One region of the Variovorax sp. Soil_C_17 genome, then DNA from elsewhere that is predicted to be linked to it. Evidence: predicted binding sites of a transcription regulator. Region 1 holds the regulator's gene; the other holds the start of a gene.
What was found. The regulator NrdR, encoded in region 1, represses ribonucleotide reductase genes. The targets are predictions, from matches to a motif close to CACNANATNTNGTG.
Positions count from the first base shown of each region.

Region 2: a site for NrdR is predicted at 2,226-2,239, ahead of AC3A6Y_RS08450 (ribonucleoside-diphosphate reductase subunit alpha). Genes of this name have one in related genera too.

Region 1 covers NZ_JBDGIT010000002.1:1,019,182-1,022,584, forward strand. Annotated here, with positions in the region: gene glyA (serine hydroxymethyltransferase) at 1-1,091, shown strand, start outside; gene nrdR (transcriptional regulator NrdR) at 1,111-1,554, shown strand; gene AC3A6Y_RS13310 (type IV pilin protein) at 1,555-2,016, opposite strand; gene AC3A6Y_RS13315 (pilus assembly protein) at 2,024-3,403, opposite strand, start outside.
Region 2 covers NZ_JBDGIT010000001.1:1,743,309-1,746,711, forward strand. Annotated here, with positions in the region: gene AC3A6Y_RS08450 (ribonucleoside-diphosphate reductase subunit alpha) at 1-2,110, opposite strand, end outside; gene ampD (1,6-anhydro-N-acetylmuramyl-L-alanine amidase AmpD) at 2,461-3,042, opposite strand; gene AC3A6Y_RS08460 (sigma-54-dependent transcriptional regulator) at 3,142-3,403, opposite strand, start outside.

The sequences.
Region 1 (3,403 bases):
CCAACAAATACGCCGAAGGCTATCCCGGCAAGCGCTACTACGGCGGCTGCGAGCATGTCGACGTCGCCGAGCAGTTGGCCATCGACCGCGTCAAGCAGCTCTTCGGCGCCGATGCCGCCAACGTGCAGGCCCATTGCGGCGCCTCCGCGAACGAGGCCGTGATGCTGGCTTTCTTGAAGCCCGGCGACACCATCATGGGCATGAGCCTGGCCGAAGGCGGCCACCTGACCCATGGCATGCCGCTCAACATGAGCGGAAAGTGGTTCAACGTCGTGAGCTATGGCCTCAACGACAAGGAAGAAATCGACTACGACGCGATGGAGCGCAAGGCGCACGACGCCATGCCCAAGCTGATCATCGCCGGCGCCTCGGCCTATTCGCTGCGCATTGATTTCGAGCGCTTCGCCAAGGTCGCCAAGGACGTCGGCGCCATCTTCATGGTCGACATCGCCCACTACGCCGGCCTGGTCGCGGCAGGCGTGTATCCCAACCCCGTGCCGCACGCGGACGTGGTGACCTCCACCACCCACAAGAGCCTGCGGGGCCCGCGCGGCGGCATCATCCTGATGAAGTCGCAGCACGAAAAGGCGATCAACAGCGCGATCTTCCCGGGCCTGCAGGGCGGCCCGCTCATGCACGTGATCGCGGCCAAGGCCGTGGCCTTCAAGGAAGCACTGTCGCCGGAATTCAAGGCCTACCAGCAGCAGGTCGTGAAGAACGCGCAGATCGTCGCCGAAACGCTGAGCGCGCGTGGCCTGCGCATCGTCAGCGGCCGCACGGAAAGCCACGTGATGCTGGTCGACCTGCGTGCCAAGGGCATCACGGGCAAGGAAGCCGAGGCCGTGCTGGGCAGCGCCCACATGACCATCAACAAGAACGCCATCCCCAACGACCCCGAGAAGCCGATGGTGACCAGCGGCGTGCGCATCGGCACGCCTGCCTTGACCACGCGCGGCTTCAAGGACGAAGAGGCACGCCTCACCGCGAACCTGATCGCCGATGTGCTGGACAACCCGCGCGACGCCGCCACCATCGAGGCGGTGCGCGCCAAGGTGCATGCGCTGACCAGCCGCTTCCCGGTGTACCGCTGATCACCCGCCTGGCGTCCGCATGAAGTGCCCTTTCTGCGGTCATCTCGAAACGCAGGTCGTCGAGACCCGCGTATCGGAGGATGCCGACTTCGTGCGGCGCCGCCGCCAGTGCAGCACCTGCGAAAAGCGCTTTACCACCTACGAGCGGCCGGACGTCAACTTCCCGGTGGTGGTCAAGAAGGACGGCAGCCGCGCCGACTTCGACGCCAAGAAAGTCCGCGCCTCGATGATGCTGGCGCTGCGCAAGCGGCCGGTGAGCATCGAGCAGATCGACCACGCGCTGCTGCGCATCGAGCAGAAGCTGCTGTCCAGCGGATTGCGCGAGATCGAATCGACGAAGGTGGGCGAGCTTGTCATGCGCGAACTCAAGCGCCTGGACAAGGTGGCTTACGTGCGCTTTGCCTCGGTGTATCGCAGCTTCGAGGACGTGGACGAGTTCAGGCAGTTGCTGCGCGATATTTGATCAGCGCCAGCAGTCACTGGGGCTTAAGCCGGACTTGGCATTCGCAATCCCCCGAACCCCTGTGTTGTCGAGTCGCAGCGATCCGCAGCGGTCTCCCTCCATCGACCCCGTTGGCACCGCCTCGAGATTGAAAGAGCTGGCGGTATGCGTCACGAACTGAATCGTGTAAGTTGTCGCCCCTCCCCGTGGCACAGACGCCAATGCGGGCGGAAGCGTCATGTCTGACTTTGTGTTGTCGTTGAGGACCTTCAGGAAACTGTCGTTCTGCGAGTAAAAGCGTTGCATGTACTGCGCCGCTTCCATGAGCTGTGCGCGTGCCTCGGCGCGCTTCGACTTGCGCACGGACTCGAGATAGCTCGGATAGGCGATCGCGGCCAGGATGGCGACGATCGCGACCACGATCATCACCTCGATGAGGGTGAAGCCGCCGTGGCGCCGGCGTGGCTGGTTGATCAATGTCATTGCTTGTTCAGTAAGAAGGAGGCGAGATGATCTGCCGCCATTGGCGCTTAACAGGCGTTCCTCCCAGCTTGACCTTTTTGGTGGAATCCGCGCCCAGAGGACTTCCGGGTGTTCCAGGACCTTCAAGCCGGACCTCGGAACTTCCAGGAACCCGCACAATCCGGCGCTGCCCGATCGATGAGAAGTGCGTCACGGCGGCAGTGACGTTGTCCGCTGCCGTGAACGAGCCGTCATTGCTGGTATCGAAAGTTGGGCCGTCCTGGCTCGGCGCACCCGTGAAGGGATCGAGCACGAAGGTATAACCCTGGGGCTGCGTCGCAGTGCAGCCGGTGGCTGTGCCGCCGGGCACCATGGTGTCGAAGAGCACACGACCCGATTCGATCTGGGGTGAGTAAATCTGCCGCTGGCCGGGGGCGATAGTCATTCGGATCTTCCAGCCGCGTTTCTTCGCGGCAGAGCCGGTGCCATAGTCCACGCTGTTGCTGCTGATAGCGAAGTATTCGCCAGTGCTGCCATTTATCGTCAAAGGGGTGATGGTCTGCGTCACGAGATCGGCCGCACTCACAACGCCACCCAGCGGTGCCTTGTCCCAGATCCCGTAGAGACTTTGCTCGCTCGTGCTGGATGCGTCATCGCTCTCGAACAGCTTGCCCGTTCCTGCAAGGACCATGACGCCGCCGAGCGGATGGGGCAGCACGGTGGGCGCGGCCGTGATCGGCTCTGGCTTACCCTCGCTATTGGACGCATTGAAGAACGGATTGTTAGAAAAAGCCACACCCCATTCCGAACGATCGGCTGACGAGAAGTCAAACTTCCAGATAAAGCCCAAAAGATCACCCGCATAGGCGGCCACAACGCGCTTGTTGGCGTCACGTACCAGCTTTACGCCACCGAGACCAGCGGAGGAGCTGCTGAGAGCCGGGCTCAGGACCTTGATGCGCGCGCCTGTCTGCGCATCAATCACATACAACCGGGAACGTCCGCTGGCGCTGCCATAGCCATTCCCGGTGATGATGACCGAGGTACCGTCTTGCATGATGCCGGCCTCCGGCGCCTGCAGTACGTGCCCCAGCTCGCTGTAGTCCGGGTTGTCACTGTTGATTTCCCACAAGATGTCGGTCGCTCCGGGCGCCGATTGCTGGGCAGTCAGCGCCGTCGGATTGCCGCTCTCCACGGATGGGACGGGCACATTGATTGCAAACAGGTTCTTCGCGCCAGCGCCGCCGGTCCCGATGACCAGGTTTCGCCATTTACTGGCGGTGGTGTCGTAGACATCGGCCTCGGTCAATGGGCCGTCGACGAAATACTTGTGGTCATATGCGGGATTCGCCAATTCCCTGAGTCTTCCCATGACGCTGCGAGGCACGAAGGCAAAACTTTCAGTGCC
Region 2 (3,403 bases), on a different contig from region 1:
CGCGGGCCAGCTCGGTCGAGGCCCAGTAGGCGTGGTAGCAGATCGCTTCCATCGACTCGTCGGCGAACTGCACGGCCTCCTGCGAGGCGTAGGGGATGCGCAGCTCGTACAGTGCGTCCTGGAAGCCCATCAGGCCCAGGCCGACGGGGCGGTGGCGCAGGTTGGAGTCGCGGGCCTTCTTGACCGCGTAGTAGTTGATGTCGATCACGTTGTCGAGCATGCGCATCGCGGTCGACACGGTGCGCTTCAGCTTCTCCTGGTCGACCTTGCCGTCCTTCAGGTGCTGCAGCAGGTTCACCGAGCCCAGGTTGCAGACGGCGGTCTCGGTGTCGCTGGTGTTGAGCGTGATCTCGGTGCAGAGGTTGGACGAGTGGACCACGCCCACGTGCTGCTGGGGCGAGCGCACGTTGCAGGCGTCCTTGAAGGTGATCCAGGGATGGCCGGTCTCGAACAGCATCGTGAGCATCTTGCGCCAGAGATCGGTAGCCTGGACGGTGCGGCTGGGCTTGATCTCGCCGCGCGCGGCCTTCTCTTCATAGGCGACGTAGGCGGTCTCGAAGTCGATGCCGAACTTGTCGTGCAGGTCCGGCACGCTGGAGGGCGAGAACAGCGTCCAGCTGCCCTTTTCCATCACGCGGCGCATGAACAGGTCGGGAATCCAGTTGGCCGTGTTCATGTCGTGCGTGCGGCGGCGGTCGTCGCCGGTGTTCTTGCGCAGCTCCAGGAACTCCTCGATGTCGAGGTGCCAGCTTTCCAGGTAGGTGCAGACCGCGCCCTTGCGCTTGCCGCCCTGGTTGACCGCGACCGCGGTGTCGTTCACCACCTTGAGGAAGGGCACCACGCCCTGCGACTCGCCGTTGGTGCCCTTGATGTGGCTGCCCAGCGCGCGCACGCGCGTCCAGTCGTTGCCCAGGCCGCCCGCAAACTTGGAGAGCAGGGCGTTTTCCTTGATCGATTCGTAGATGCCGTCCAGGTCGTCGGGCACGGTGGTCAGATAGCAGCTGGAGAGCTGCGAGCGCAGCGTGCCGCTGTTGAACAGCGTGGGCGTGCTGGACATGAAGTCGAAGGAGGACAGCACCTCGTAGAACTCGATGGCGCGGGCTTCGCGGTCGATCTCGTTCAGCGCCAGGCCCATGGCCACGCGCATGAAGAAGGCCTGCGGCAGCTCGATGCGGGTCTTGCGCACGTGCAGGAAGTAGCGGTCGTACAGGGTCTGCAGGCCGAGGTAGTCGAACTGCAGGTCGCGCTCGGGCTTGAGCGCGGCGCCCAGGCGGGCCAGGTCGTACTGCTGCAGCTTCTCGTCGAGCAGCTCGTTGTCCACGCCCTTCTTGATGAACAGCGGGAAGCTGTCGGCATAGGCCTGGGCGCGCTCGGCGGCCGGCACTTCGCGGCCGATGACTTCCTTGAAGATCGTGTGCAGCAGCAGGCGCGCGGTGGCGAAGGTGTAGTCGGGGTCCTTCTCGATCAGCGTGCGGGCGGCCAGGATCGAGGCCTTGTAGACCTCGTCCAGCGGCACGCCGTCATAGAGGTTGCGCATGGTCTCGGCCACGATCGGGCCGGCGGTGATGCTCTCGCCCAGGCCGGCGCAGGCGGACTCGATCAGGCCCTTGAGCTCGTTCAGGTCCAGGGCCACGCGCTCGCCGCGGTCCAGCACGTGCAGCGTGGAGACGGCGATCGGGGCATCCTGCTCGCCCTGCTTGGAGCGCTCCTGGGCGCGGCGCTCGCGGTACAGGACGTAGGCACGCGCAATCTCGTGGTGGCCGCCGCGCATCAGGCCCAGCTCGACCTGGTCCTGCACGTCCTCGATGTGGAAGGTGCCGCCGCCCGGGCGCGAGCGCAGCATGGCGCGCACCACGCCCTGGGTCAGGGTGTCGACCGTTTCGCGCACGCTGGCGGAGGCCGCGCCCTGGGTGCCGTGCACCGCGAGGAAGGCCTTCATCATCGCAATCGCGATCTTGTTGGGCTCGAAGGGAACGACGGCGCCGTTGCGGCGGATGATCTGGTAGTTGGCGAGCGCGTTGCCGGCGGGCGAGCCGGCCTTGTCGCTGGGGTGTTGCGGCGTCGAGGTTACGGCGCGGGAGGTGGCGGGATGGTTCAGGGCAGTTTGCATTCGATCCTCTGTTGGCAATTCTTGTTGGGGGCGGCGGTGCCGCGTCTGGCCGGTTGCTCCGCATGAAGCACGGGACCAGGGCACACTATATCTGGGGTCCAAGGGGGGTTCAACCCACTAGATATAGTGTTTTCCTTGTAGTTCAACGGTATCCATCCCCTGTGGACGCCTTGCGATCGGCGGGTTTGCCCCGTCGTTACTGAGCCACCTTAGCGGGCGCCGCTATCCATGCGCCTTGCGCGCGTTTTTGGGCCTGAAAGGCGCATGGTTGCTGCGCGGGCTGAAAGCAAGAGCTGCGATCGCGCGGCCGTGGCGCCGGCGCATCAGTGACGCATCGACGATCAAAAAAATCAGCGGGCAACAGTTGTGTCCGGGAACATCGCGGGCGCCCATGCCAACTGCTGCTGCAGCAGAGCCCAGTCGAAGCCGCTGCCGGGATCGGCCTTGCGGCCCGGTGCGATGTGCTCGTGCCCGGCGATGAAGGCGATCGCGTAGCGCTGCGCGAGGGCCGGGCAGAGACTGGCCAGGGTCTCGTATTGCGCAAGCTCGAAACGGTCGCCCTCCAGGCCCTCGAGCTCGATGCCGATCGAATCGTCATTGCAGTTGGTGCGGCCGCGCCAGGACGAGGGGCCGGCATGCCAGGCGCGGTCGTCGCAGCTCACGAACTGCCAGAGCTCGCCGTTGCGGCGAACATAGAAGTGGGCCGAGACCTCGAGGCCGCGGATGCTGCCGAAGTAGGGATGCGCATCCCAGTCGAGCTGGTTCGTGAAGAGCTGCTGCACCTCGTCCCCGCCATAGCGGCCCGGCGGCAGGCTGATGGAGTGCAGCACGATCAGGTCGATTTGCGCACCGGCGGGCCGCGGCCCGAAGTTCGGTGAGCGCAGTGGCCGGGCGAAGCGGTACCAGCCGTCCTGCCAGAGGGCCGGGTTCATGAGCCCACCTTCGCGCTACCCGCTGCGATGCGAGCGCCTTCGGGCGGCCGGCCGCCACTCATCGACGCAGCGTCGGGCGGCCGTGCGGGGCGGTTGTGTTCACTCGTCGGGGCCATTGCCTTGGCTGTCGTCGCCGCCCGGCGTCGCGATGCCCAGGCGCGCAATGCGATAGCGGATCTGCCGCAGGCTCAGGCCCAGCCGCGCGGCGGCGGCGGTGCGGTTGAAGCCGCTTTCCTGCAGCGCACGAACGAGGATCTCGCGCTCCTGCTGGTCCAGATAGCTTTGCAGATCGCTCGGCACCGCGGCCGCGGGCCCGGCAGCATGAAGCCCGGGTTGCTGCGGCGCGGCCGGTGCCTGCGTT